Regions from separate parts of the Cohnella suwonensis genome, predicted to be linked through region 3. Evidence: riboswitches for the same ligand, from Rfam matches in the RefSeq annotation. Region 3 holds a riboswitch; each other region holds the start of a gene.
What was found. A riboswitch is a leader RNA that binds a small molecule or an ion and turns the genes downstream of it on or off. The one in region 3 is predicted to bind cyclic di-AMP.
Positions count from the first base shown of each region.

Region 1: another riboswitch for cyclic di-AMP. It lies ahead of ACFPPD_RS12540 (TrkH family potassium uptake protein); the one in region 3 lies ahead of ACFPPD_RS11205 (hypothetical protein).
Region 2: another riboswitch for cyclic di-AMP. It lies ahead of ACFPPD_RS01645 (C40 family peptidase); the one in region 3 lies ahead of ACFPPD_RS11205 (hypothetical protein).

Region 1 covers NZ_JBHSMH010000038.1:47,205-57,262, reverse strand. Annotated here, with positions in the region: gene ACFPPD_RS12575 (sulfate ABC transporter substrate-binding protein) at 1-167, shown strand, start outside; gene cysT (sulfate ABC transporter permease subunit CysT) at 202-1,047, shown strand; gene cysW (sulfate ABC transporter permease subunit CysW) at 1,052-1,924, shown strand; gene ACFPPD_RS12560 (YezD family protein) at 1,963-2,154, shown strand; gene ACFPPD_RS12555 (YqzM family protein) at 2,296-2,442, opposite strand; gene uvrC (excinuclease ABC subunit UvrC) at 2,632-4,623, shown strand; gene ACFPPD_RS12545 (CPBP family intramembrane glutamic endopeptidase) at 4,678-6,396, opposite strand; cyclic di-AMP (ydaO/yuaA leader) riboswitch at 6,660-6,844, shown strand; gene ACFPPD_RS12540 (TrkH family potassium uptake protein) at 7,045-8,361, shown strand; gene ACFPPD_RS12535 (potassium channel family protein) at 8,375-9,037, shown strand; gene ACFPPD_RS12530 (cation:proton antiporter) at 9,051-10,058, shown strand, end outside.
Region 2 covers NZ_JBHSMH010000004.1:103,632-113,689, forward strand. Annotated here, with positions in the region: gene ACFPPD_RS01630 (pullulanase) at 1-1,192, opposite strand, end outside; gene ACFPPD_RS01635 (M1 family metallopeptidase) at 1,668-3,671, shown strand; gene ACFPPD_RS01640 (hypothetical protein) at 3,687-4,505, shown strand; cyclic di-AMP (ydaO/yuaA leader) riboswitch at 4,715-4,857, shown strand; gene ACFPPD_RS01645 (C40 family peptidase) at 4,863-5,384, shown strand; gene ACFPPD_RS01650 (MFS transporter) at 5,482-6,774, opposite strand; gene ACFPPD_RS01655 (DUF58 domain-containing protein) at 6,771-7,871, opposite strand; gene ACFPPD_RS01660 (AAA family ATPase) at 7,868-8,836, opposite strand; gene ACFPPD_RS01665 (ABC transporter ATP-binding protein) at 8,934-9,806, opposite strand; gene ACFPPD_RS01670 (hypothetical protein) at 9,942-10,058, opposite strand, start outside.
Region 3 covers NZ_JBHSMH010000030.1:52,217-62,274, reverse strand. Annotated here, with positions in the region: gene ACFPPD_RS11230 (histidine kinase) at 1-524, opposite strand, end outside; gene kdpC (potassium-transporting ATPase subunit KdpC) at 589-1,197, opposite strand; gene kdpB (potassium-transporting ATPase subunit KdpB) at 1,545-3,578, opposite strand; gene kdpA (potassium-transporting ATPase subunit KdpA) at 3,596-5,275, opposite strand; gene ACFPPD_RS11210 (potassium-transporting ATPase subunit F) at 5,289-5,366, opposite strand; gene ACFPPD_RS11205 (hypothetical protein) at 5,486-5,902, opposite strand; cyclic di-AMP (ydaO/yuaA leader) riboswitch at 6,016-6,183, opposite strand; cyclic di-AMP (ydaO/yuaA leader) riboswitch at 6,427-6,623, opposite strand; gene ACFPPD_RS11200 (peptidylprolyl isomerase) at 7,027-7,704, shown strand; gene ACFPPD_RS11195 (AraC family transcriptional regulator) at 7,810-8,613, shown strand; gene ACFPPD_RS11190 (ABC transporter substrate-binding protein) at 8,719-9,717, shown strand; gene ACFPPD_RS11185 (FecCD family ABC transporter permease) at 9,721-10,058, shown strand, end outside.

The sequences.
Region 1 (10,058 bases), on a different contig from region 3:
ACTTCTACCGTCCGCGCCTGCAATCGGTCGCCGATAAATTCAAGAACCAATTCAAGGACTTGAACCTGTTGACCATCGACAACGACTTCGGCGGCTGGAAAACGGCGCAAGAGAAACACTTCGCCGACGACGGAACTTTCGATCAAATCTATACGCCCGGTTCCTGATTAAAGGCGCGGGCCGGGGAGTTCATACGGACACATGACAATCTTCCGCAAGAAAGACCGGGTATTGCCGGGCTTATCGATAACTCTCGGATTTTCCGTCCTCTATCTCAGTTTGATCGTCCTCATTCCTCTGGCCGCGCTCGTGCTCAAGTCGGCGAACCTGTCTCCGGCGGAATGGTGGGATACGGTTTCCGACCCTCGGGTCGTCGCTTCTTATAAGCTGAGTTTGTACGCGTCGTTCTTCGCGGCGCTCGTGAATCTCGTCTTCGGCTTGCTGCTGGCCTGGGTGCTCGTGCGCTACGATTTTCCGGGGAAAAGAATCATCGACGGCTTGATCGACTTGCCGTTCGCCTTGCCGACGGCCGTCGCGGGCATCGCGCTCACGACGATTTACGCGCCGAACGGCTGGGTCGGGTCGCTGCTCGAGCCGATCGGCGTGAAAGTGGCCTATTCGCCGATCGGCATTACGATCGCGTTGATCTTCATCGGCATCCCGTTCGTCGTGCGGACGGTTCAACCGATCCTTCAGGATATGGAATCCGATATGGAGGAAGCGGCCGTCCTGCTCGGTTCGTATCGGGGGAGAACGTTTTTCAAAATCATTTTGCCGGAATTGATTCCGCCGCTATTGACGGGGTTCGCTCTCGCGTTCGCCCGCGGCATCGGGGAATACGGCTCGGTCGTGTTCATATCGGGCAACATGCCGATGAAAACCGAAATCGCGCCGTTATTGATCATCACGAAGCTGGAGCAATACCAATACAGTCAAGCGGCCGCGATCGCCGTCGTCTTGCTGCTCATTTCGTTCGTGTTGCTCCTGTTTATCAACGTGCTGCAGCGCTGGAGCAACCGCCGGTTGCGAAACGTGAAGGGAGGCTAAGCCGATGGCCGGAATCGTAACGAATCCCCGCGCGGGGCAAAGCGGACCGGAACGTCCGCATCTGACGGAATCGCGCGGCGTCCGGATCGCGCTCATCGGCATCGCCCTTCTGTTCCTCGGGCTGATCGTCATTCTGCCGATGGCGGCCGTCATGGCGGAATCGCTTCGCAAAGGCTGGGCCGCGTACGTCGCTGCCTTGTCCGATCCCGAAGCGTTGTCGGCGCTTAAGCTGACGCTGATCACGGCCGCGATCGCCGTGCCGCTGAACACGTTATTCGGCGTATGCGTCGCGTGGGCGGTCGCGAAATTCAAGTTTCGCGGCAAAAACCTGCTCGTCACGCTGATCGACTTGCCGTTCGCGGTATCTCCGGTCGTCAGCGGCTTGATCTACGTGCTCTTGTTCGGCGCGCAGGGCTTCCTCGGCCCTTGGTTGGACGATCATAACATCGACATTATTTTCGCGACGCCGGGCATCGTTCTCGCGACGATGTTCGTCACCTTCCCGTTCGTGGCGCGCGAGCTTATTCCTCTCATGGAAGCGCAGGGCGTGCAGGACGAGGAAGCCGCGGTTAGCCTGGGCGCCCGCGGATGGCGCGTATTCTTCAAGGTTACGTTGCCGAACATCAAGTGGGGCTTGCTCTACGGCATGATTCTTTGCAACGCGAGGGCGATGGGCGAATTCGGCGCCGTATCGGTCGTCTCCGGCCATATTCGGGGCGAAACGAACACGCTGCCCCTTCATATCGAGATTTTGTACAACGAGTACCAATTCAGCGCTTCGTTCGCCGTCTCGTCCTTGCTCATGCTGCTGGCGATCGTCACGCTCGTATTGAAATCTCTATTGGAAAACCGCATGAGCCGGGAACATAAGAAGTAAGATCAATCCATAATCGTACAATTCGGGAGGGTATCGAGATGGCGAAACCGGTGGAAGTGGATGAGCGTTGGCTGAGTCGCATCGCCGAGCAGGTTAACGGTCTGGAGTACGGCGAAGTGAACATCGTCGTGCATGACGGCAGAATCGTGCAGATCGAACGCAAAGAAAGGAAGCGTTACGACGATATCGTCGCGCGGGCCGCCAAGCCAAAGCAGCAGGAAGCGAACTGACGACGGTCGGAGTCGATATGAAACCATTCTTCCGGAAGGAGGGATGGTTTTTTCGAGCGGACGTAGGCGAAGGGAACGCAAAAAGGCCGCCGGGAGCATCGCTCCCCGGCGGCCTTCTCGATTCCCGTAGTAAGGCGGAAATTAGGAAATGTTAAATTTAACGATAACCGCGATCGCGAACACGACGAACATGAAGCCGAACATGCCTCCGAAGCCCATTACCAGGTCCATTAAATCGTCGCGCGGCTCTTCGTTAATGTGCTGACGGGGATCTTTTACGTTTTCCATGGGAAGCCTCCTGACACATTCGATAGCTACAGTATACCCAACATCTCTTTTTGTTGTAAAGAGTTCCCGGAAGGTTACGGTGACAAGTTTGCGACAAAGGGGGCTCGGAAATGAGCGGTAACCTTGAAGCTGTGCTACAATGGGAGGAACGGGTGTTCTGCCCGGCAAGCGTCTGGAGGAGGGGCCGAAATGGACGAACGGCATATTGCACGGGGTCGGGAGCAGGCGATGGAAACCATCCGCCACAAGCTCGCGTTGCTTCCGGATCAACCGGGCTGCTACTTAATGAAAAACGACGAAGGCAAAATCATCTACGTCGGCAAAGCGAAAGTTCTCAAAAACCGCGTACGCTCCTATTTCAACGGAAGCCATGACGGCAAAACGCAAAAGCTAGTCTCGGAAATCCGCGACTTCGAATATATCGTTACCGCCAGCAATACCGAGTGCCTGATTCTGGAGTGCAACTTGATCAAGGAGCATTTTCCGCGTTACAACGTGCTTCTGAAGGACGACAAGTCGTTTCCGTATTTGAAGATCACGAGCGAGAAGCATCCGAAGCTGGAAGTGACAAGGCGGGTCGTGAAGGACAAAGGGAAGTATTTCGGACCTTATCCGAACGCCTTCGCCGCGCAGGAAACGAAGAAGCTTCTCGATAGGTTGTACCCGTTGCGGAAATGCAATACGCTGCCGGACAAAGTTTGTTTGTATTACCATCTCGGGCAATGCGTCGCGCCGTGCGAATATCCGGTCGAACAGTCCCGGTACGACGAGATGATCGGAGAGATCTCGCGGTTCCTGAACGGCGGGCACGGCGAAATCAAGCGCGAGCTGAAGCGTAAAATGGAAGCCGCGGCCGAGTCTCTCGAATTCGAGCGGGCGCGCGAATACCGCGATCAGATCGTGGCGATCGAGGCGCTCATGGAGAAACAGACGATCAACATGTCCGATGCGATGGACCGGGACGTGTTCGGGTACTCCGTCGACAAGGGTTGGATGTGCGTGCAGATTCTGTACATGCGCCACGGCAAAATGAATCAGCGGCATATGTCGATGTTCCCGTACTTCGGCGACGCATACGACGATTTCATCAGTTACGTGACCCAATATTACAGCGATAATCCCGCGTTGCCCCGCGAGGTGCTGCTGCCGTCTCCTCCGGAGGAGGAGGAAGCGGCAGGGGAGAAACCGGACACCGCTTCGGCGGTCTACGTGGCGGAGGCCGTGGCGGAGACGCCGACCTCGTATTCGGCGATGTCGGCGGCCGCGGCAGCGTTGAGCGAGGCGGACGAAGCGCAGGCGGAAGTGTTGCAAGCGGAAGAAGGGGAAGCGGCCGAAGTCGGCGAAACGCTGCGCCGCTGGCTGAAGATCAAAGTCGCTTTGCCGCAGCGGGGCACGAAGCGGCAGCTCGTCTCGATGGCTTGCGATAATTCCCGCGTCGCCCTGGCGGAGAAGTTCCGCCTGATCGAAAGGGACGAATCCCGCACGGTCAAGGCGACCGAAGGGCTCGCGCAATGGGTCGGCATTCCGAGCGCGAACCGGATCGAAGCGTTCGACAACTCGAACATTCAAGGGTCGAACCCCGTGTCGGCGATGGTCGTATTCACGAACGGCAAACCGGACAAGAAGGAATACCGGAAATACAACGTCAAGACGGTGCAAGGTCCGGACGATTACGAGTCGATGAGGGAAGTCGTCAGGCGCCGTTACGAGCGGGTGCTCAAGGAAGGTCTGGAGCTGCCGGACCTGATCGTCGTCGACGGCGGCAAGGGACATATCGCTTCCGTGCTCGACGTGCTTCGTAACGAGCTCGGCTTGGACGTACCGGTGTGCGGCCTGGCGAAGGACGCGAAGCACAGAACGGCGGAACTTCTCGTGGGAGATCCGCCGGAGGCGGTGCCGTTGCCGCGGGACAGCCAGGAGTTTTACTTGCTGCAACGCATCCAGGATGAAGTTCACCGGTTCGCGATCACGTTCCATCGGGAGAAGCGGGCGAAGTCCATGGTCGCTTCCCGTCTCGACGCGGTACCCGGCATCGGGGAGAAGCGACGCAAGCAGCTGCTTAGCCATTTCGGCTCGCTGAAGGCGATCAAAGAAGCGAAGGTCGAAGATTTCAAGGCGGTATCGATCGGGGAGGCGCTCGCGCAGCGCATTCTCGAGACGCTTAACGCGGAGAAACCGTAATTTTAATAAGGGAGTTCCCCGGAGTCGAACGACTTTGGGGAACTCCCTTATTTGTTAGGCTTCTCGCCATTTCGCCGATTTCGAGAACCGCCGATGCGCCCACCAGATGAATGCCCCGACGAGTCCGGGCATCGCGAGACTGAAGACGCCGGCGGCGAAGTCTCCCGGCAAGCCGTCGAACATCATTTGCGCGCCCATGAGGATCGCGTCGAGCGTGACGTGCGCGAAGATGACGGCCATAATGCCGAACCGGAGCATAAACCAGCCGAACAGGAACGACATAAGGACGAGCTCGATAATGCGCGTATAGAACGGGTATATCGCGTAACCGACGTGTCCGAGCGCCCAGAGCAAGCCGGGAGGCACGATCGCGACGAACGTCAGGACGGAAATCGTCCGTCCCGAAGGCTCGCGGCCGGTCAGCTTGCGGGCGATCCCGACGAACCATTTGCGGAACAGCGCGATGCCGAAGAAACGGCTTTGCAACTCTTCCGATATGCCGGCGCACCATGCGAGCAGCGGCAACAACCAAGGGAGGCTCATATTGTACATCGACTGGGTCGCGTCGGAAGACGAGAACGAGCCGACGGTTTTCTCCAGCGCGAGCAAGATGACCGACTGCGTTCCGAGCAGGATGAAGGCGAGGAAATAGCCTGTTCGCATGCTGGACAGCACTTTGTCCCCGTAATCCGCTTCTTGCCATCGCGGCCATAACGCGAGACCCATCGACTTCCACAACCCGTCTCCCCCGACGGCGGAGAAATACGTCATGAGCGCCATCACGAAGTAGGTGATCAGGCTGACGATAATCGTCGCTTGTTCGCCGACGCCCGAGCCGTCTTGCCAGGTGCCGGCCCGGAGTCCGGGAATCATGTTGAACGTGATGCCGGCGTAAAGAACGAAGAAAACCGAAGACAAGAAAATGCCTCTCACGAACGACGTGCGATCGCCGAACGTGCCGGCATAGACGATCGCGAGCACGAACAATAGAATGCTGGGCAACAGAAACCCGAACACGGACAATTGGGTCGACCAATATTGCTGGGTATCCATATACTTCAGGAAATCGGCCGGCAAGTCGACGCCGTAGTTGACGTAGCCGCCCTGCCAGGGCGGGAACGCCGAAGACAAGGGGCTGTATGCGGCGGGTACGCGAACGTCCAAGCTGACGGCCGCTTCTCCGATCGCGGATTTGTTCGACGCGGCGGTGAACCGCACGGATCCGTCTTCGCGCGCGAGACCGTCCGGATTCCAATCGGCGGGGTCTACCCCCCAACGAGCCGCGTATTGCAGCGCTGAAGCGACGGATTCGCTATTGCTCTCGCCGGAAGAAGCGGGGGACGCGCTCTCCCTTTCGGACGCGTGCTCCCAGCCGACGAGAGTCCCTTTTTCCATGTTCAGATACAGGACAAGCCTGCCGGAATAACCGGCGGATTGAAGGGAGACGGCATAGACGTCCGTCGGTGCGCGATCGGACCATTCCTTATCGTAAACGGCGTTCAGCTGATTTTTCGTTAGGTAGCCGACCGCGTCGCCGTCCGAGAGGTGGGTCACTTCCGCGTTCCGCGCGATTCCCGGGGCGAGACCGAATTTGCTCTCCGCCAAGGCGAACGCTTGGGTCTCCGCCTCCGCCCGGGTGAGCACCCCTTCCGTACCCGACGAGAACAATTGGCCGGTATTGGGGAATACTTGGACGAGCAAGAAGAGGAAAAGGCCGGCCGCGGCCGTCCATACCCAGCGGCGATCCAGTCGCGAAAGCTGCGTTCCGTTCATTTGACATCTCTCCTTACGCAATAAAAGCCGAAGTAAACGCATACAGCAAGGCCGCGCGAATCCGCTGCCGTTATTTTCATCCAGTATCTCGCATTTTCGGCGAAAATGAAAGCAAAGCGGACGATAATCGTTGTCTGGGCGTCCTATCGGGCGAATAGCTTTACCATAGTCGTTCAAACGCCTCGGTTTGACTTAAAATTGGTGTTGTCCCCCTCCGATGGAAAGAATATAATTCGGTGGTACGTTTCATAGATGACGATGAAACGAAAGAAGAGCCGAATTTCCGAACGACGGAAAACGGGGGAACCAACCGCTCACGGGTACAAGTTCTATTGTATTCGCGGAGACCGGGGTGAATTCCAAGCGGCGGCGCCGACCGCCGTTGGATAGGGCAGCCTGTTCGTGCCCGAACCCGACAGCTAACCTCGTAGGCCAAGCGCGAACAGGAATCGTGTGCGATTTTCGGGCACTGGGATTCCAGTGCTTTTTTTGTGCGGTCAGAAGGCATAAGATGATCGGATTTACGGGAGAATCGACGCTTTCGGGCAAACTAGAGAATATCTTCCTCGCGTTCCACCATGCGGAAGGTAAAATCATCATCGGTTGATGGAGGGAAAGCCAGTGCTGCGCAAGTTGTTCGAATCTATAATGGCTTCTCCGCCGCGTCTTCTCGTTATTGGGTTCGCCGCGATCATTTTAACGGGTGCCGGCTTGCTGATGCTTCCGTTCGCCCATACGGGCGACGCGCAACCGAGATTCATCGATACGCTGTTTACCGCGACTTCGGCGACGTGCGTGACCGGTCTCGTCGTCGTCGATACGGGGACGTATTGGACGACGGCCGGACAATTGATCATTCTGACGATGATCCAGATCGGCGGACTCGGCTTCATGACGATGGCGACGCTGTTCGCGATCGCGTTGAAGAGGCGAATTTCGCTCAAGGAACGGTTGGTGCTTCAAGAATCGTTTAACCAATCGAGCATAGAAGGCATTATCCGGCTCGTCCGCAAGGTGATTCTCTACGCGCTGTCGATCGAACTCGCCGGGGCAGTCTTGTTCACGATCCGGTTCACGTTCGATATGCCGTTCGGGAAGGCGTTGTACCGGGGCGTGTTCCATGCGGTGTCCTTCTTCAATAACGCCGGCTTCGATGTGATGGGAGATTACCGCAGCTTGGTCGATTACGTCGGCGATCCGTTCGTCAACATCGTGACGATGCTGCTCATCATTCTCGGCGGTCTCGGCTTCGTCGTGCTTGCCGATCTCGTCGACATTCGCAATCCGAAGCGGAAGCTGTCGCTTCATTCGAAAGTCGTCCTGAGCATGAGCGGCATTCTCATTCTGGCGGGCGCGATTCTGATCTTCGTGTTCGAGTATACGAATTCGACAATGGCGCAACTGAATTTCGGGGAGAAAATATTGGCGGCGTTCACGCAGTCCGTTTCCCCGAGAACCGCCGGCGTGAACACGATCGATCTCGGGGCGATGAGGCAAGCAACCCAGTTCTTCATGATCATCCTCATGTTCATCGGCGCGTCTCCGGGATCGACGGGTGGTGGCATCAAGACGACGACGTTCACGGCGCTGATCGGCGCGGTCGTTGCGATGGTGCGCGGCAAGGAAGACGTCGTGTTTTTCAAATACCGGCTTGCCCAAGAAAGGGTGTACAAAGCGCTGACGGTCACGATGTTCGCCTTCGGCCTCGTCATTCTGGCGACGATGATCTTATCGACGACGGAAGATCAACTATTTCTGAAAATTTTGTTCGAGGTCACGTCGGCTTTCGGCACGGTCGGGCTATCGCTCGGGATCACGCCCCAACTGACGCTCGCGGGAAAAATCATCATCATTATCATGATGTTCATCGGCCGGCTCGGACCGCTCACGTTGACTTACGCGCTCGGACCTAGACAAGGACGTCAGCTTTATCGTCACGCGGAAGGCAAAATCATAATCGGATAAGGAAGTTGACGTCATGAAATTGAACCAATTCGTCATTATCGGGCTTGGCCGGTTCGGCTCCAGCCTCGGTCGCGAGCTTATTAATCTGGGGTATGAAGTGCTCGGCGTGGACCGGGACGAAGAAAAAGTGCAGGAGATGTCGAACGTGCTGACGCACGCGATCGTCGCGGATGCCACCGAGGAGGAAGTGTTGAGATCGGTCGGCGCCCGCAACTTCGATTGCGGCGTCGTCGCGATCGGCGACGATATCCAGGCGAGCATTCTCGCGACGATTCTCTTGAAAGACCTCGGGGTCAAGAAGGTCGTCGCGAAGGCGGTATCCGATCTGCACGGCCGCGTGCTGGAGCGGGTCGGCGTCGATCGGATCATCTATCCCGAAAGAGACATGGGCGTGCGCGTCGCTCATCAGCTCGTCTCTCCGAATCTGCTCGATTATATCGAGCTTTCCAAGCAATATACGATCGCCGAGCTTCAGGTGCCGAGCTGTCTATCGGGCAAATCGCTCGACGACGTGAATCCGAGAGGGCGCTTCGGCTGCAGCATCGTCGCGATCAACAAGCCGAAGGGCATCATCATCGCTCCGGTCGCCAAGGACGTCTTGTCGACGGACGACGTCATGGTCGTCATCGGGACGAACGATCAGATCGAACAATTCCAAGAGTCCATCGGGCAATAGGAGAATCCGCTTAATGGAAACCGAAGTCGCGCAAACCGTCCACCATCTGCTATTGTTGTTCCTGCTCGTCTTCGCCGCGGGAATTCTGACGGGAAGGCTCGCGTCATGGATTAAAGTTCCCGACGTCGTGCTGTTCATCGGGGCGGGCATGATCTTGGGGCAAGGCTTGCACTGGATCTCCGAAGAGAGCTCGTCGCTGACGAACCAGCTCGTCCTATCGGCGGGATCCGCGCTGATCTTATTCGACGGCGGAAGGAACATCCGCTGGCACGGCTTAAAGCAAGTGCTCGTCTCCGTCACGCTGCTCAGCACCGTCGGCGTCGTCGTCACTGCCGGCATCGTCGGGCTCGTCGCCCATGAGGCGTTCGGATTGGATTGGATGACTTCGCTCTTGATCGGAGCGGTCATCTCGTCGACCGATCCGGCGACGATCATTCCCGTGTTTCGCCAAGTGACGGTCAAGCTGAGACTGAGGGAAACGGTTGAGAGCGAATCGGCTTTTAACGACGCGACGGGCTCCATTCTGACGTTCGCTTTGCTGGCCGCGATTGTGTCCGGAAGCTCGCCGAACGTCGGCGGCGTATCGCTCGACTTCGTCAAGACGGCGGTCGGCGGACTCGCGGTCGGATTCGCGATATCGGCCGCGATCGTTTTTCTCGTCGGTCACGCCAAATGGGGCTGGTTCCGCGATTACGCGGCGCTGTCGATGCTCTCCGTCGCGATTGCCGCCTACTTGGCGGGCGAATTGCTGCACGTGAGCGGTCTGATGGCGACATTCACGGCGGGTCTCGTATGGGGCAATGCCCGTCTGCTCGGCGTCTCGATCGACGACAAGCTGGAGGAAATGGGGCACGTGGCGGACAACGCCTCCGTTATGATGCGGATGTTCATTTTTATTTTGTTGGGCAGCCAAGTGAATTTCTCGTTGCTCGGACAGTATTTCTGGCCGGCGCTGGCGGTCGTCGCCGCGCTTGTCTTCATCGCCAGGCCGCTTACGGTGTTCTCGTCCGCATGGCCCGAC
Region 2 (10,058 bases), on a different contig from region 3:
AAGCCGCAGCGCCGGTCGGCCATCCGGAACTTGCCGTTGCCACGTCGCCCCAGGTCCATAAGCCGTAATCGCCCTGCTTGCCGTCATCCCTTATATAGTGGACCCTGATCGTATTATCGGGAGGATCAACGGGCTCGTAAGGATATACGATATCCGAACCGGTTTTCACCCAGATTTCGTTCATCGCGGGCGAAGTCAACATCACGGTTTTATTGTCGCCGTCCTTCGCCTCCGTTGACTTGTCGACGAGAAGGAACCCGACCTTCTTGGCGTCCGCCTTCAGCTGCACGTCCACGAAAGCCCCGTAATCGTCCGTCTGGCCGCTCGGAAACGCGGTCGCGCCGTTCGGCCATCCGGTAGATGCCGCGACGACGTCGTCCCATAGCCATGCCGAATATTTAGAGGCATCCCCGTTATAATGGATACGCAAGAACCCGGCGGGAACGCCGCCGTTCGGATCGGCCGGTACGACGAAATCGGCCGCGACGGCGTTCGTGATCGAGTTATACGAGAACGTCACGTCTAAATCCTGCGGCAGCACGAGGGGCTTGTCGCTCTCCGGATACGCCTGATTTCCTTCCCACGCGCTCCCGAGCAGGATTTTGAACGCGTAACTCCCCTGCGGCACGCTTTTCTTCGCCGCATACACATTATCGTAATCCGGATCGGTCAGCCGGGTTCCCGCCTCCCCCGGATTCCAGTCACTCGAGTCTCCGAGCTCGGACTGCAGGCTGCCGACGACGCGCGGCGCTTTGTCGTCCGCGATCGGCGTATAATACGACGAGTCCGCGATTCGATGGGTCTTATCGTTGTAATAAAACGCCACGGTCGCCGCTTCCGGCAGCGTTAGGACGATATTGCCGCCATCCCCGACCGCTCCCGGCTTCGTATAGCTGCCAACGCCGTAGCTTTCGGTCCAAGCACCATTCAGAGCGACTTTGTACTGATAAGTCCCCGCGGGCAAAGTCCCTGTAAACCGGTATTCCCCGTTCCCCATATCGGTCATTTTCGTCACTTCCGACTTTTCGTCCCAATCGCTGGCGTTGTCCAACTCCGTCTGCAAGTCTCCGACCAACGTCGCGCTGACCGTTGCGGCGACCGCCCCTCTCGGATACAGCTGCACGCACGACAACGCCAGCATGATCGCCATGAACAGCATGAATAACCGCTTGCCTCTTAAAGCGAGATTCATCCATACGCCTCCTTTTTTTGCTTGCCAACAGCGTTTGCGGCCTTCCGCCGCCCCTTCCGGTGTTCGAGCTACGCCGCATCAATGCGCAAACGTTTGCGCATTGATGCGTATAAATATAAACGCCTCCTCATGAAATCCTTCTGTGCAAACAAGTTGCGCAAGTGGCATAATGAAAGCGCTTGCCATTAATCTTTCCCTATGTTATCTCCACGGAAGAAGAACTGTCAATTGCTTTTTTTACCGTATTTACGAGATTATTCGGCATCCACATCATCTTTTCCACCACAACCCACAATTGTGCTATCGTTTGCACAAAAGTTGCGCAACCATTTGTCGTAACTTCCCGTCCACCGCCCCGGGTTCGGCCGCGACTTCCGGGAGAGCTTTTCCCATTTTCCTGACAAGCATCGGAAATATTCCGCGGACAACCCACATATATATCTCGTAGATGCTTGTCAACGGGAGGGTTATCCGTATGCCTAAGCGCCGTTCGCTGCGAATGCTGCTTTTCGTCGCCGCCGCCGCTGTACTTGTGTTATCGTTCCGGTTCGGATTCGCCGACGCTTGGGTGGACCAATATGCCTGGCCGGCTTCCGCGGCGTCCGAGTTGGAGAGGGGCCCTTCTTCGGCCGCGCCCGTAGCCGCCGAGCCCAAAGCGGACCCCGTGCCCGACGCGAAGTCGAAGTCGACGGCCGCCGTGCTCAGCAACCGGGTCGCGGAGTACCATATCTCCGTCAAGCTCGACGAAAGGCTTGGGACGCTTAACGGGGAGCAGACCGTCACTTGGAAAAACCCCGGCCGCAAGTCCGTCGGAGAGCTCAACTTCCATCTCTATCCGAACGCTTTCTCGCCGGGCAGCACGTTCATGAAGGAATCGGGCGGCCAATTGCGCGGAGACAAAATGAAATCGGGCGGCGAGGGCGGCATGACGCTGACCTCGCTGACGACGGACCTAGGCGAAACGCTGCTTCCTCGCCTGCACTACGTTCAGCCGGACGACTCCAATAAGAGCGACCGCACGCTCGTCACCTTCCGATTGCCGGAACCGGTTAAGCCAGGCGCAACCGTCACCCTTCGCATGGCCTACACCGTCAAGCTTCCCGACGTATTCGCCCGCATGGGCAAAGCCGGCGATTTCGTCATGGCGGGCCAATGGTTCCCGAAGGTCGCCGTCTACGAGACGGCAGGCACCCGCGGCAAAACCGGCGAAGGCTGGAACCTGCACCAGTACCACGGCAACTCCGAATTCTATTCGGACTTCGGCATCTACAGCGTCCGCATCGAAGTGCCCGAGACGTACGTCGTCGCGGCCACGGGTTTCCAGACGAAGCCTGCCGTCGTCAACGCCGGAAGGAAGACGCTCCAATTTTACGCCGACGACGTTCACGATTTCGCCTGGTCCGCATCTCCGAACTTCGAATACGTGGAAGACTCCTTCTCTTCCCCGGGCGTTCCCGGCGTTCGCATCAAGCTGTATCTCGATCCGCTGCACAAGGATTTGAAGGACCGCTACATGCACGCCGCCAAGTCCGCCCTCGCGAAGCTCGGCCAGTGGTACGGGGAATATCCGTATTCGACGCTGTCGGTCGTCATTCCGCCGGCGGACGCGAACGGCGCGGCGGGCATGGAATATCCGACGCTCGTCACCGGCGCCTCCGCCCAGGCCGCGAGCTCCGGCTACGATCTCGAACGGACGCTCGTTCACGAGATCGCGCATCAATATTGGTACGGCCTCGTCGCCTCCAACGAGTTCGAGGAAGCCTGGCTCGACGAAGGCTTCACCTCTTATACCGAGGATAAGCTCATGTCCAGCATCTACGGGGTGCTTCCTAACTTGGCGGTGGAATCCAGCTACCTGACCGATCCGCAGCCTCTGAACCAATATTCCTGGCGGTTCAGCTCTTCCGACGGATACGCCGAGAACGTCTACATGCGCGCCAAGCTCGTGCTGTCCGCCCTCGAGCGCCAAGTCGGGGACAAGACGATGAACAAGATCATGCGGACGTATTTTCAGAAATACAAATTCAGGCATCCGTCGTCGGAAGACTTCCAGAAGGTCGTGGAGTCGGTCACCAAAACGAAATGGAACGATTTCTTCCTGTCCTACGTGCAGCATGGGGAGATGGCGGACTACGCGGTCGAATCGATCGAATCGAAAAAAACGAACGAAGGTTTCGAAAGCACCGTGCTGCTGAGAAGGTACGGCGGGAACGCGCAGCAGGTGTCGGTATGGCTCCAGTTCGCCGACGGGCAGTCGCTCCGCAAACAGTGGGACGGCGTCCAGAACCACATCCGGCTCCAGCTCCGCTCCGCGTCGCCGCTGACGTACGCCGCCATCGACCCGGGCAACAAAGTCGTCCTGGACAACCGGAAGTACAACAATTATTTGCTTTCCGAGGTGCCGAAAGAGAAACGTTCCCGCGTAGCGACCGGGATCACGCAATTGCTGGAAGGCCTGTTCGGAACAATGGCGTGGTAAGGAGGCGAGGTCACGATGATACGAGAATTGTTAAAAAAGGGATGGGACATGGCCGTCCGTCATAAGGTTGTAGTGGTTCTCCTGTTCCTGTACCGGCTGTTGTGGGGATTCTTCCTCTACCGGTTCGTCGACTCCGTCGCGACCCCGATTCTTGCCCGCTATCCGGAAACGCACCCGAATTCCGACGCGGCGCGGTTATTCCTCGTCGAAGCCCAATTCCGGCTGCTGAAGACCGACCTCGTCAACGAGTCGCTTTGGCTGCTCGGAGGCCTGCTTCTGCTGCGGATGCTGCTGACGCCGCTGCTGAACGCCGGCGTGTTCTACTCCTTCCACCACGCGACGGAGGAAGCGGGCACGCGCGTGCTGTTCGGGGTTCGCCGGGTTTGGAAACCGGTCACGCTGCTGTACTGGGCGGAGAACGCTTTGCTTCTGTTGCCCGCCGTCTGGTTGGTGCCCTTCGCGAAAGACCGGTTCTACTCGGAGCCCATCATAACCGACTGGCTGAGAGATCTGTCGCCTTATGCGCTGGCATGGCTAGTCACCGGCTTCCTGCTGCATCTGCTGTTTCAGTTCATGCAGTTCGGCGCCGCGTCCGGCGAAGGCATTCTGAACGGGCTCGGGTTGGCGCTTCGCCGGGCATTGCCTTTAATCGGCATCACTCTAGCGTTGCTCGGCATCGGTTTGGCGGTATCCGCCACGGCGTGGGCCGTCTCCACGCTCTGGTCCGGATTTATCGCCGTCGCGCTGCATCAGGCTTTCTACTTCGTCCGTTCCCTCCTGACGTTATGGACGTCCGCGTCCCAATATCAGGTATGGTCCGGAACGGAGCCGTAAGCTTCCTGTCCCCCTTCCGACAATATTCACCAGGGACATTCCCCGGTTTGCGCCTTTTCGCGGGCGTAACCGGGGTTTGACGTTATTATCGGCGGCCATTTCCTAAGCGAAAGGAGGACCGATTTCCTAGTTTTCCGCTGTAGATGAGTGAATTCTCATTTAGTAGATGCAGGAAATTCGTCAGGAAAACCGAATATGTAAGACGAAGAAATCAAAAACTGCCGAGTTCTCGCGAAAGCGGGAAACGGGGGAACCAGTCTTTACGGGTGAATTGGCTTCGCTTCACAGGAGCCATAGGGGAACCTTCTACCGAACCCTCCAGCTAACCTCGTAGGCATTGGAAGGAGTCAACCTGTTTTGCGCAAGCTTTCCGCTATTCTTATCGCTTTATGCTTTGCTTTGGCTTTCCAAGTAGGCAGCGCGTTCGCCGATTCCAAGATGGATGAGACGATCAAGCCCCTTCTCGGCATCGACTACAAGTACGGCGGATCGACCAAAAGCGGCTTTGACTGCTCCGGATTCACGCAGTACGTCTTCAAGCAGCTCGGCATCAATCTCAACCGTGCTTCGAGAGACCAAGCGAAGCAAGGCCAGAAAGTTTCCCGAGACAACTTGCGTCCGGGAGACCTCGTGTTCTTCAACACGAACGGCAAAGGCATCTCGCACGTAGGCATCTATGTCGGCGACGGCAAAATGGTTCATTCCCCTTCTTCGGGCAAGAGCGTTTCGTTCGTCAGCATTTACGACAAATACTACGCTTCGCGTTATGTAACCGCTCGTCGGATCATGGACACGGATACTTACCAAGAGCTCGCAACCGAACCTTCGGATGCGGAAGATGCTGCCGCTGCGGGCGCATCTGACGAAGCCGCGGAATAATCCGGCGGCGATCAAATAAAGGGCAATCCCGTCGTCATCGCAAGATGACTTGTCGGGATTGCCCTTTGTTTTTGAATCTCTTATTCGGTTCAGCGCCTTATTTCGGCTTTCGTTCCCTCAGCCGGCCGACTTCATCGGCCCCGATCGCGTGCGCGCTATATTTCGCTTTCTCGTATAAGCGCAACAGCCGGGGCTTTGCTTCCGCGAACCAAGCCCAATACGTCGCGGCTCTGCCCTTGCCGGAAACCGGAAACGCGAGCCGATGCCTTTCGATCCTCTCCAGCGTCTCCGAGGGCGTGTCGGACGCGCGGAATTCGAATCCGTCCCCGATACCGGCCAGCACCGCTTCCTCGTAAAGCCGCCGGACTTTATCCGCGTCGCCGAGCCGCTCCCAGTCGGCTTTGGCCGTTCGAGTCGGGATTCTAGGCGATTGCGCCCGCTTCTTCGCGAGCGACCTCCGCTCTTCCACGTACGGCAATACATCCTCCGCCCGGCGTTCCCTCCGCAGCATGTCCAGAACGGCTTGCCACCAAGATTGCCAAGTCCGCTTGCGATCGCGCCACCATAACCGGACGAACCAGACCGCTACGATTACGACCCCCGCAAGGACGCCCCAACCGATGACGTCCCAGCCCTTCCATGTCCCCCCGGCGCCGCCTAGCTGCTGGATCATGTTCGCCGCGCCCGAATCGGACGGCGGCTGTATGAACTTCTCGGGATCGATCCGCCGTTCGTTCGGCTTGATCGGGTTCTTCGGCGTCAGCAAGCGCGAGCCGAATTCCGCCGTAAGCGCGACGACCGACACGCTAGCCGCCAGAAACGCGTACACGTACGTACGGTTCGCCCGCTTGACCGCTCCTGTCGCGATGCCTTGAAGCAGCGAGGCTTCTTCCATGAGGTGCCGATTCAGCGCGACGAACCAAGCGATCATCCAGCCGAACGACAGCAGTATGAAGACGAGCTTATAGCCGCTCCAGTCGTCGTTCACGGCGACGAGGGACAGCGCCGAGGCGGCGATACCGAAGCCGAGAGCGCATTGCATATATCCGAAAGCCGCGTATCGGCCCCGCCAGAGCGCGACGCCTCCCCAGACCAAGAGGACGATGTTATCCGGATAAGCGCCCAGGCCTAGCGCGATCAATAGAACGAATACGGCCAACATGATCACTCGTCTCCACGCCGTTGGCAACGTCGCATGAAACAACAGCCCCGCGGAGAAGAGCGTCAACGCGAGACCGAGCAAGCCGATCCTCGTCGGACCGGAGTCCGCGGCGCTTCCGACCATCAGCCAGACCGGCAGCCATAACAATCCTTCCGTCAGGACGCGTAAGATGCCTTTGCCGATCGGAAGGGACTCTCTCTGTGCCATTGACTTTGTCGTGGGGCTCATGATGCGATCCCTCCTTCGACGAACAGCAGAAGCTCGACGCCGTTGCCCTGCTCTCTCAGCTCGCGGACGAGCTGCCTTTCTTGCGAGTCGATGAACGCCGTCACGAGCAAATAATGTTTCCCCCGTTGCCTTTCGCCCAGCAGCTGCTTCAATAGAAAAGATAATCCGAGCCGCGTCTCCGGTTTGAAGCCCGCCATCGCCTCCAGCAGCGCGTCCATATGCGCGGCTCCGCTTCTCTCGGGAGCGCGGAACACCGGGGCGTCGTATCCGTCTACCTCCCCGTTGAATATCAAGCCCGCCTTCCCTCCGCCTCCGATGATGTACTGCGCGGCGGAAGCCGCATAGCTGACCGCTTCCTCGAACGATTCGGCGGTCATGCGGGCGTTGTTCGCGCGATCGAGCAATTCCGCGTTCAGAATGAGCGTCAGATCGTTATCCTGCATGCTTTCCCGCCGATGGACGAGAAGCTGTCCCGTCTTCGCCGTCGCGCTCCAGTTCACCATCCGGAACGAATCTCCCGGCCGGTAAGGCCGAATGCCCGCGACGTACATCGCGTCCTCGCGGATCGGACTGATCATGCTGCGGACGCTTTGCACGTAACGCCTGACTTCCAGAGGAAAGTCGTCGATCCGTTTCAATCTCGGGTAGACGACGATTTCCAAGCTCGCCGGCTGACGCACAGACCGCCCCGGGAATCCGACGATGTCTCCCGACGTCAGCGTATAACTGTCGATCCGGAATTTGCCCCTCGCGGGGCATACGATCTCGTGCTTCCGAACGATCTCCGTATAGCCCGGGATCGTGAACAGGCTCGCGTGATTCTGCAGCCGATCCCCGCTATGGATCGACATGTCCGCCTGCGCGTTCTTGAAGACGAGCTGGGCGGGCAGCTGCGATTCGACGCGGACCCAAGGGAGTGGCAATCTTCTGCCGTTCGCGATCGTCTCCCGCATCCACGTCGATTCGCCCGCGTGCACCCTCGATTGGCTGAACGAACGGTCGTAAGCGACCGACTTCAAGCCGGCGAGCCTGAACGTCAGCCGTTGCGCCCCGTAGAGCGCGCTCATAAGAAGCACGATCCAGAAGACGTAAGTCATGAGCGCCGCGTCTCCAGCGCCGGTTCGGACGGAACCGGAATGCCGGCCACGATCGCGTCCAGAATCTTCTCTGCCCGGCCGCCCTCTTCCCGCATCGCGTCCCTGAGGATGACACGGTGGGCCAGAACCGGCTTCACGAGCGTCTTCACGTCGTCCGGCAAGATGAAGTCCCGACCGCGCAGCAAGGCTCGTGCTTGCGCCGCCTTCACGAGCTGAAGCGCCCCCCTCGGGCTCGCTCCGAACGACAGTTCCGGATGCGAGCGGGTCGCCGACGCGATCGCGATCGCGTAAGCGTAGATTTCGTCGCCGACGTGCACTTGCGGCAGCGCCTTCTGAAGCTCCGCCACTTCCCCGCGGGTCAGGATCGGCTTCAAGCCTTCCAGCGGATTGCCCGGAACGAACCTCCGCATGATCGCAAGCTCTTCCTCAGCCGTCGGATAACCCATCGACACCCGCATCATGAAGCGATCGAGCTGCGCCTCCGGCAGCGGGAACGTTCCGTGATTGTCGATCGGATTCTGCGTCGCGACGACCATGAACGGCGCTTCCAGCCGGTACGTCTCGCCGTCGATCGTCACTTGGCGCTCTTCCATGCACTCCAGCAAGCTTGATTGCGTCCGCGGCGTAGCGCGGTTCAGCTCGTCCGCCAGCAGAATATTGGCGAAAACGGGGCCTGCCCGCATCTCGAATTCGCCGTTGCGTTGATTGTAATAGTTAATGCCCGTAACGTCCGAAGGGAGCAGGTCGGCCGTGAATTGTATGCGCCGCATCGAGCAGTCGAGCGATTGGGCCAGCGTCTTGGCGAGGAGCGTCTTTCCCGTTCCGGGAACGTCCTCCAGAATGACGTGGCCGGACGCGAGCAAGGCGACGAGCAGATGCTCCACCGCCTGTTCCTTGCCGACGACGACCGAACCGACGTTGTTCGCGAGTTCCGTAAGCTTGCGATTGATTAGCGCGTTATCCAAAACAAAAACACCCTCCTCCGTTTCCTACATATTACCAGTAGCGAAGAAGGGTGAGAATAACCAATCCTATTTAGTTGTTTCGAAGCGATGGCTTACACTATGCCAAAGCCTGCATCCGTTGTTCCTCTTGCCCGTTCGCGAACGCGTCGATCGACGGCGAAATCGTCGTTCCCGCATGACCCGTTTCGTCCGCCAAGCCGTAAGGCAGGCAGAGCGGCGCTCCCGTGCGAGGGTCTGGAATAATGTCGGCGTCGATGTTGAACACTTCGCGCAGCATGTCGCACGTCATGACCTCTTCCGGCGGTCCTTCGTACAATACCGTGCCCGCCTTCAAGGCGACGAGATGCTGGGAGAAGCGCGCCGCGTGGTTCAGGTCGTGAACGACCATGACGATCGTGCGTTGCTGCTCCTTGTTGAGCTTCTCGAGCAGGTTCATGACTTCCATCTGATGAGCCATATCGAGGAACGTCGTCGGCTCGTCGAGCAGAAGCACTTCCGTGCCTTGGGCGAGCGCCATCGCGATCCAGCCCCGTTGCCGCTGGCCGCCCGACAAATGATCCACGGACCGGTCGGCGAACGCGGACATGCCCGTCGCTTCGAGCGCCCAATCGATCATGCGGCGGTCTTCCGCCGTCAAGTTCCCGAAGCCCTTCTGGTGCGGGTAACGGCCGAAAGCGACGAGCTCGCGCACCGTCAAGCCTTCCGGCGCGGACGGATTCTGCGGCAAGATCGCCAATTGCTTCGCCACTTCTTTCGTCGGCTGGCGATGAATCAGCTTGCCGTCGAGATAGACGCCTCCGCCCGTCGGCGTCAGAATGCGGGCCATCGACTTCAAAATCGTCGATTTGCCGGAACCGTTCGAGCCGACGAGAGCCGTAATCATGCCATCCGGTACTTGCAAATTCAGCCCCTGCACGATTTGCCTGCTGCCGTATGCAAGAGATAACTGATTTGTGTTTAACCGCGACATGGTGCAACTCCCCTTTGAAGGTGATGATGATAACCGATGAAAAAAATGAACGCCGATTACAAACCGATTACAATGACCGACGACAATGATGATATCCGACGAAATTGGTGATAACCGTTCTCAATATAACGCTTCTTATGAATGATAATGGTTCTCATTGTCGTTGTCAATGAAATCGCGGCATTTCTTATAATAGCGGGAGGGGGCTGACGGCGGCAGGTCGTTATCGGAGAGGCATAGCGGAGATCGTGT
Region 3 (10,058 bases):
TCGTCCGCCAGCTCCAGCGTATGGGCCGGGATCGTGGCCTCCGCCTCGATGCCGGTCAGCCTGAGGGCAAGCTCCTTCACGCCTTCAAGCTCGTAGACGTTTACCGTCGCGATGACGCTGATTCCCCGGCCGAGCAGGTATTGAATGTCCTCTAGCCGGGTAGGGAACCTCGCGCCCGGACGATTGCGGTGCGCGAGCCCGTCGACCAGCACGACCTCGGGATTGCGCTCCAGCAGCGCCTCGAGGTTCAGATCCTTCTTCTCCGCCTCCCCGTTCGTCCAATGAAGGCTCGGGATACGCTCCAGCCCTTCCAGTTGCTCTACCGTCTCCGGCCTGCGCATCGTCGATACCGCGCACGCCACGACGTCGATGCCTTGCCGCTTCAAAGCCTGGCCTTCCCGCAGCATGTGATACGTTTTCCCCGAGCCCGTGACCGCCCCGATGTACACCTTCAGCCGGCCGTTCCGAATTTTGACGATCGAATATAAAAGCTCTTCGGGCGTCTTTCGACGAAAACCGTCCATTCCCGGCCTCCCTCCCACTTACGCGAGATATCCAGCCTACCGGGAAGGCAGGCGGGACGCGCTCTCATTTCAACAAAGTTTGCAAATCGAGGTTCAGCTGCAGCACGTTCACGCGCGGTTCCCCGAATAAGCCAAGATCCCGGCCTTCGGTATGCTTATCGACGAGTTCCCGAAGCCTCTCTTCGGACACGCCGGTCAGCTTGCCGATTCTCGGAATTTGCACTTCGGCCGATTCCGGCGAAATATGCGGATCGAGACCCGAGCCCGAGTTCGTCACGAGGTCGATCGGAAGTTGCGAGATCGGCACGTCCGGATTGTCCTTCTTCCAAGCTTCGATCGAATCGTTCGTGCGCTTCAGCATGTCGGGATTCGACGGCGCGTAGTTGTTGGAGCCGGATCCCGCCGCGTTGTAATCGATGCTCGACACCCGGCCTTGGAAAAACTTCGGATCGTCGAACTTCTGGCCGATCAGCTCGGAGCCGACCGCTTGACCGGATGCGTCCTTGATGATGCTGCCGTTCGCGTTGCGCGGCATGAGCATTTGGGCCAAGCCCGTGCAGACGAGCGGATAGATGATTCCGCATAATAAAATGAATACAATGCTGGCGCGCACCGCAATCGCCGCATAGGAGGTGCCCGTAGCGCCGCGAGCCGTCGTAACCGTTCTGTCCATGGAAAATTCCCCTTTCTTCAATATAAGTTGAACTTAAGAACCGACATATCGTGCATGAAGTCCATCTTGGAACTGGAGCAAAATAAGGCTACGGCATAACGCTATTCACGCTGATTTCGGTTATTGACGGAAAATAAGATGATGCAGTAACGTTAAATCCCGATTATGGAGCTAATTCAGGCCATAGAGGAGAAATTAGCGTTATAGCAAAGCTCTATTTTCTTGAAAGCGAAGATAACAATCACAATAGGGTGATCCCATAACGTTAAGCTGTTCCAACACCAGGTAATCTTTGGTTCAACCTATATAGTAAAAGCCGACTGCGTTTTTGCATCCCGCGTGCGCTCTTACACCCACAAATGCACGATCAGATCGATCAGCTTGATCCCGATGAACGGCACGATAACGCCGCCGAGGCCGTAAATGACGATATTGCGGCCGAGCAGCTTCGACGCGCTCATCGCCTTGTAGGCCACGCCTTTCATCGCGAGCGGGATCAGGAGCGGAATAATAACGGCGTTAAAGATTAAAGCCGATAAGATCGCCGACCTCGGGGAGCCCAGTCCCATGACGTTAAGGACGCTCATCTCCGGAATCGCCAGAATGAACATGGCGGGGATAATCGCGAAATATTTGGCGATGTCGTTCGCGATGCTGAACGTCGTCAAGGCGCCGCGGGTCATCAGCAATTGCTTGCCGATGGATACGACTTCGATGATCTTCGACGGGTCTGAATCGAGATCCACCATGTTCGCCGCTTCCTTGGCGGCGACCGTGCCGCTGTTCATCGCGAGGCCCACATCCGCTTGGGCGAGCGCCGGCGCATCGTTCGTGCCGTCGCCGGTCATGGCGACGAGCTTTCCTTCCGCCTGCTCGCGCCGAATGAGCGCGATCTTGTCTTCCGGCTTGCTCTCCGCGACGAAGTCGTCGACGCCCGCTTCCCGGGCGATCGTGGCCGCGGTCAACGGGTTGTCGCCGGTACACATGATCGTCTTAATGCCCATCTTGCGCAATTGATCGAATCTTTCCCGCATTCCGGGCTTTACCGTATCCTTCAAATAAATCAGCCCGTAAATCCGGTTATCGACGGCGACCGCCAGCGGCGTGCCGCCTTCCCGGGCGATGGAGTCGCTGCCGGCGTCCAAGTCGGCCGGAATCGTCCCGCCTTGCGCCGCCACCCACTTCTTCACGGCGTCCACGGCGCCTTTGCGCACTTGGCGCCCGTCTGTCAGATCGACGCCGCTCATGCGGGTTTCCGCTTTGAATTCGATGAATTCGCCGCCCGCGGCGATCGCTTCGTCATAAGCGAGCCCCAGCTTCTTCGCCAACTCCACTACCGAGCGCCCTTCCGGCGTCTCGTCCCTCACGGAGCCGATCGCCGCCAAAGCGGCCAGCTCCCCGACGCTCTCCCGGCCAACCGGAACGAACTCGCTCGCCATCCGGTTTCCGTACGTGATCGTGCCGGTCTTATCCAAGATCATCGTATTGATGTCTCCCGCCGCTTCGACCGCTTTGCCGGACATCGCCAGCACGTTGAATTGGGTAACCCGGTCCATCCCGGCGATGCCGATCGCGGACAACAGCCCGCCGATCGTCGTCGGGATCAAGCAGACCAATAAGGCGATCAGCACGGGCACTTGCAATTCGATATCCAAGTAACCCGCGATCGGTCCCAGCGTGACGACGACGATAAGGAATATGAGCGTCAAGCTCGTGAGAAGCGTATTGAGCGCGAGCTCGTTCGGCGTTTTCTGACGTTTGGCGCCTTCGACGAGCGAGATCATCCGGTCGATGAACGACTCCCCCGGATCGCTCGCGATGCGAACGACGATCCGATCGCTAACGACGCGGGTACCGCCGGTAACGGAGCTGAAGTCTCCGCCCGCTTCCTTGATGACCGGCGCGGATTCGCCCGTAATGGCCGATTCGTCGACGGAAGCCAAGCCTTCGATGACTTCTCCGTCTCCCGGAATCATCTCGCCTTGCTCCACGACGACGATGTCGCCCTTGCGCAATTCGGTCGAAGCCACGATAACGACGCTCTGGGCGCCGACGCGTTTTCTCGCCTGAATCTCCTTCTTGGCGTTCTTGAGCGAATCGGCTTGCGCTTTGCCCCGCCCTTCGGCCAGCGCCTCCGCGAAGTTCGCGAACAAGATCGTGACTAGGAGAATGAAAAAGACAGTCAGGTTAAATCCGATATCGTCTTTCGCCGCGAAATACCCGGGGAGCAACGTCATCAGCAGCACGACGACCGTCCCGACTTCGACGACGAACATGACCGGATTTCTCATCATGCTCTTCGGGTTTAATTTAATGAAGCTATCCCTGACCGCGCGATTCACGATCGCGGCCGTCAGCATCGATTTGCGATTGGCGTTCATGCACGTTCACCTCATCATTAGCCTAGTTTCAAATGTTCCGCGATCGGTCCGAGCACGATGGCCGGCAGGAAGGTCAACGCCCCGATGATCAATACCGTCCCGATCAGAATGCCGTAAAAGAGCTTGTTATCCGTCCGGAACGTGCCGACCGTCTCCGGTACCCATTGCTTGCGGACGAGCGATCCGGCGACCGCCAGCATGGCGATCATCGAGACGTATCGGCCGAGCAGCATAACGAGTCCCGTCGTAATGTTCCAGAACGGCGTGTTGTCGGCCAAGCCTTCGAAGCCGGAGCCGTTATTGGCCGCGGACGACGTATATTCGTATAGCACCTGCGTAATGCCGTGGGCGCCCGGGTTCGTAATGGAGCCTTGCCCCAGATCGGTCAGGAACGCGATCGCGGTCGGCGCCAGGATGATGAACGGGTGGGCGAGAATCGCCACCGCGATCAATTTCATTTCCCTCGGTTCGATTTTGCGGCCGAGGAATTCCGGCGTGCGGCCGACCATTAGACCGCATAGGAAGACGCCCAACATCGCGTACATCAGCATATTGATCAGCCCGACGCCCTTGCCGCCGAACACGACGTTGAGCATCATCTCGCCTAGCGCGCCGAGGCCGCCGAGAGGAGTGAGCGTGTCGTGCATGTTGTTGACCGTCCCCGTCGTCGCCGCGGTCGTGACTGCGGTGAACAACGCGGACTGCGGAATGCCGAAACGAACTTCCTTCCCTTCCATGCTGCCTTGCGAGGAATCGATTCCCATCGCGTTGATCGCGGGATTGCCGCGCAGCTCAGAGAAGTAGATGAGCGCAAGGAACGCCAGGAACAACGTCATCATCGCGCCGAACACGACCCAGCCTTGCTTGCGGTTCTTCGCGAAGCGGCCGTATACGTAAGGAAGGGCGGCAGGTAACGTCCACATGGACAAAATCTCGACGACGTTCGTCAGCGGGCTCGGGTTCTCGAACGGATGCGCCGAGTTGACGCCGAAGAAACCTCCGCCGTTCGTCCCCAGATGTTTGATCGATTCAAGCGCCGCGACCGGACCGATCGCGATATTTTGCACGGCCCCGCTTAACGTCGTTACCGTCAGCGTCGGGTCTAGCGTCTGGGGCACTTGAAGCGCCACGAGCAGCAGCGTCACCAAGACGGCCGACGGCAAGAAAATCCGGGTGTGCGATTTCACGAAATCCTCGAAGAAGTTCCCGATCGTCTCGCCCTTGCTCGTGATGCCCCGCACGAACGCGATCGCCACCGAGAAACCCGTGGCCGCCGACGTGAACATCATCATGATAATGACGGCCATCTGGGTGAAGTAGGACAGGCCCGACTCCCCGCTGTAATGCTGCAAGTTCGTATTCGTGATGAAGCTAATGATCGTATTAAAAGAAAGCGTCTGCTCCATGTTGTCGATGCCGCTCGGGTTGAACGGCAAGTATTTTTGCAATCGCAGGACCAGGTAACCGACCGCCACGAGCACGATATTCGTCAGCAGGAAGCTCAGCGCGTATTTTTTCCACGTCATCCCGCTTCTGTTCTTCAGTCCGATCAGCCAATAGATGAGTCTTTCGAACGGTCCGAAAATACGGTCCAGCCGGTTAGGTTCGTTGGAGAATACGTGATAGACGTAACTCCCGACCGGTTTCACCAGCAGCGCGAGCACCGCCAGAACGATGACGATTTGCAACAGGCCCATAGCCCTTCCTCCTCTAGAACTTCTCCGGATTTACCAAAGCGTATATTAAATAGATAAAGACGACTGCCGTGAAAATCGATACGACGATCATTGGCGATCCCCCCCCGATCCGTCGGCGATCCGGCTGCACCAAGCCAAAAATCCGTAGAACAACGCAAAGGTTCCCGCCAATAGCAACACCATATACAGATCAAGCATGGAATAGCCTCCTTACGATTTGACGATCAGGTCATCGGTAATGAGAAATGCGTAGTCCCGAGCGTTACTATGAATGACGTAGTTGACGCCCAGTCCTTTGTAGACGTGCCTCGGATTGTGGCTCCCCGTAACGACGTAGATCGGCTTGGACGTCCAGCTGCGGCAGATCTGCGCGTACCTGCAACAGAGGGTCAGGCTTTTCTCGAACAAATACACTTTGCCGACCGGCACCTCCGGAATCATCCAGGAGTCTTCCTTCGTCGTATTGACGACGATAACGCGCTCCGCGCCGAGCGCCATGATTCTCTCGTATTCGGACGCGTTGTTGACGATGGCCGCGAAAGGGATCCGTTTATGCTTCAGCATTTTCATGAATCGCTCGCCGGCTACGTTCGGGGCAGATACCAAGACGATATCCCGGTCACCCATCTTTCTACTCCTCCTGTCTTCGTACCCGGAGGAAGCAACGAAAAAAGCCGCGGGAAGAGGGACTCTTCTCGCGGCTTCGGGCATGGCGAAATATAACCGTGCCGTCACGATAAGTTGCCTCTCTCGGAACGCTTGCGAGGTTAGCTGCCGGATTCGGGCGTGAGAGTCGCCCTACCCGAAGCCGCGAACGGCTCCGGGATTCACCCCATGGACGCGCGGTCGGCGCAATCCGTTGGTTCCCCCGCTTCCCGGTTATTCCGGGAATTCAGCGAATCGTATGCATACGAGCAAACACGCCTTCAGCGTCCCATGACGCCGAAGTAGCTTTGCGTAGGTTATTCGGAAATGGATAAGCGTGAAACGAATCCATACTGAATAACAGAAAAACCGCAGAGGACGATTCGATAGAAGCTAAGCGCATCTGGGCGCTTGCCCGCTTGAATCGCGATTCCCCTGCGGCCGTTACGGTCACAAGTTCATCATCCTCTCTCCATGGCGGCATGCCGATCCCGAAAAGAAAGACCGGTTGCACGCTCTACGCTTACGAGGTTAGCTGTCGGATTCGGGCGGTGAGAGTCGCCCTACCCGGCGGGCCGCATCCTTGGTGCGGCGGCGCCGGGATTCACCCCGGACGGCGGATTCCCGGCTCTCACACCGGTCGTCCGCCATCGATGGTTCCCCCGTTTTCCGTATATTCACGGAAACTCAGCGATTACGAATGGAACAATATCCAATTGGCCAAGCAAACACGCCTCCGACGTCCTCTGACGATAGAGAAGCTTTGCGAAGGTTATTCGGAATGGAATAAGGAGAATCTTATTCACTCACGAATAACTGAATCGAATATTACGCCTGCCGCCATCCGTTGTAAAGGAATACCAGCATGTGCTATTTCGCCGCTTTTCGCCTCGCGACGCAATTGTACCGCTTACAAGATCGACGATCTTTACAATGCTCCTTCCAGCTCTCTATCTCTTCCGTTTTCGAAAATATCGCAATAGCCCAAATGCGCACATCCCATAGTCGCAAGCGATTACCCCGCTAGCCCCTTCCCATTTCTGGATTCCGCCTTCTCCGCTATGATATGATACGAAGGGACATAGAGAGGACAAGGGGGACTTGTAATGAGCACTTCGCGTTATCGCTTGACCCTTACGCTTCTCGCGCTCGTCGCGCTTTTGCTCGTCGCGACCGGTTGCGGAGGCAACAACAAATCCAACGAAGGCGGCAATGCCGCCGCCACACAGGAGGCTTCCCCGATGAACGGAGTAGACACTAGCGGCGATAACCCGATCGTAACGATCGAGATGGACAGCGGCAAGACGATCAAAGTCGAGCTGTATCCGAAAGTCGCGCCGAACACCGTCAACAACTTTATCTCGCTCGTCAAAAAAGGCTTCTACGACGGCACCATTTTCCACCGCGTCATTCCGAACTTCATGATCCAAGGCGGCGACCCCGAAGGCACGGGCATGGGTGGACCGGGCTACTCGATCGCCGGCGAATTCACGCAGAATCGCTTCGAGAACAACCTGAAGCACACGGAGGGCGTCATTTCCATGGCGCGCGCTCAGAACCCGAACAGCGCGGGCTCCCAATTTTTCATCATGGTCGCTCCCGCTCCTACCCTCGACGGCGCGTACGCCGCGTTCGGCAAAGTAACCGAAGGCATGGACGTCGTAAACGAGATCGTGAACGTGCCTACGGGCGCGAACGACCGTCCGAAAACGCCGCCGGTCATGAAGAAAGTGACCGTGGACACTCGCGGCGCGGAAGCGCCGGAACCGGAGATCATCAAGTAACGACCGCAAAATATACGCTCAGGGGCGATATCGCCGAAGAATCGGAGCTTCCTCCATTCCTCGTCGGCATCGCCCTCTTTTCCAAAGAAGGGACTTTCAGCGAATATGAACTTCCAGCAGCTGCTTGCCATCATTCCGCTCGTCGAGCGCGTGGCATCGTTCCAAGAATCCCATACGGTCGATTGCCCGGACAACGGCCATGCCCTTCTCGTCGTTCGGCAGGGGCACGTGACCGTTGCCTACCCCGATCAAGAGCCGATCGTCTGCTCGCAAGGCTTCGCCTGCCACCCCCTCTACGCCCCCTACCGCATCGAAGTGCCGAAAACGAAAGAAGCCGAGTACGTCATCATCCGCTATCGCGTATTGCCCGACCACAGCCTATGGATGCTGCATGGTCCGTTAAGTACGGTCAGCGAAGCGAAAATCCGCTACATGCTGGACGAGCTGCTGCGCACGATTCCGCTTTTAGACGGCCTATCCGAGGATGCGGCGGCTCTCCAACGGTTCAAAATGCGCGCCATGCTCGAGAGAGTGCTCTTCATTTTCCTGTACGAATCCCGTTTCCGGAACAAGCGGACGTCCGCGGCGGATGCGATCGACGAGACGCTTTCTTACATCAACGAGCACTACATGAACAAGCTCACGCTTCCCCTGCTGGCCGAACGGGCCGGCATGAGCGAAGGACACTATACCGTCCTCTTCAAGAAGCATACCGGGATGACGATGACCGCTTACTTGCGCAAGCTGCGGATCGAGAAGGCCTCGATCATGCTCCGGCAAACCCGGCTAAGCGCCAAGGAGGTCGCCCAGCGGACCGGATTCTCCGATTATTTTCATTTCAGCAGAGTATTCAAGCAGGAAGAAGGACTCTCCCCTACGGCATATCAACAAAGCCGATCTCAAATCTAATAATACGACATGCATAATCTTAAGATTGGATATGGTCTTGGGCGGCTTTCGCGTCTACTATTGTAAATGAGAATAATAATCATTCGCATAGTGGGGGAAAGAGAAATGCATTCATCGCTCAAACGTACGCTCTTCATTACGATTATAGGTTTGCTGGCTTTCGGGCTCGCCGCTTGCGGCAAGTCCAACGACGAAACGAAACCTTCGGCGTCCGCGTCGGCAACGAATTCGGCGCAGCCGACGACGGCATCGGAATCGCCATCCGCGTCGCCTAGCGGCGGCGAGATCACGGTGGAAGACGCGCTAGGCACGGTTACGCTTCCGAAGGCGCCGGAAAGAATCGTCACGATGGAATTCGGCTTCGCGGACGCGCTCGTCACGCTCGGCCTTCAGCCTGTCGGCGTCGCGGACGACGACAATCCGGACCTGTTCATGGACGCTGTCAAAAGCAAGCTTACGAGCTATAAATCCGTCGGATCCCGTTACGAGCCGAACATCGAATTAATCAGCTCGCTGCAGCCGGATCTGATTATCGTAGACTTGAACAAGCACAAAGAAGCGATCGAACAATTGAAGGGCATCGCTCCCCTTCTCGTACTCGACGACTTCCAAGCCGATTACGACCAAATGCTCCAGAACTATATGATCATCGCCAAAGCGGTCGGCAAGGAAGCCGAAGGCGAGAAGCGGCTGGCCGAGCATCGGACGATCATCGACGAAGCGAAGAAAAAGATCAGCGCTACCGGTCTGAACGTTCTGCCGGCGGTCGTCAGCCCGAAAGGCTTCTTCGCCCACTCGGACCACGCTTACACCGGCTCCTTCCTGGAGATGCTCGGCTTCAACGACCCGGTCAAAGATGAAGCTTCCTATCCTCAGCTGACGCTCGAGCAATTGGCGGAGACGAATCCCGGCGCCTTGTTCCTTATGCCAACGGAGGAATTGACGGTTGCGGACGAATGGAAGAAAAACGCGCTATGGGGTAAAATCGACGCCGTGGCGAACGACAAAGTGTTCATGGTGGAGAGACGCGATTGGTCGCTTGCCCGCGGATTGATCGGCTCCGAGAAGATGGTCGAGGATATCGTGAAGTCGTTGGGCCAATAATCGATGGCTTCAACGTTTACGGTTAGCGCGGGTTACAAGGAGAAGCAGAGCCGGTTTCGGTATCTGCTCTTCCTTTTTTCCGTTACGGTCGCTTTGCTGTTGATCGGCTTCATATGCAACTTGAAGTGGGGGGCCGCCCGGATTTCCTGGACCGAACTGTTCCACGCGCTCGCCTACCGGGGACACGAGAAGCAGCACTTGTACGTGCAGACGCTGAGGCTGCCGCGCGCCTTGACGGCTTGCATGGTCGGCATGCAGCTGGCGCTGGCCGGATTGCTCGCCCAATTGGCGACCAAGAACCCGCTTGCCTCCCCGCACGTATTCGGCATCAACGCCGGAGC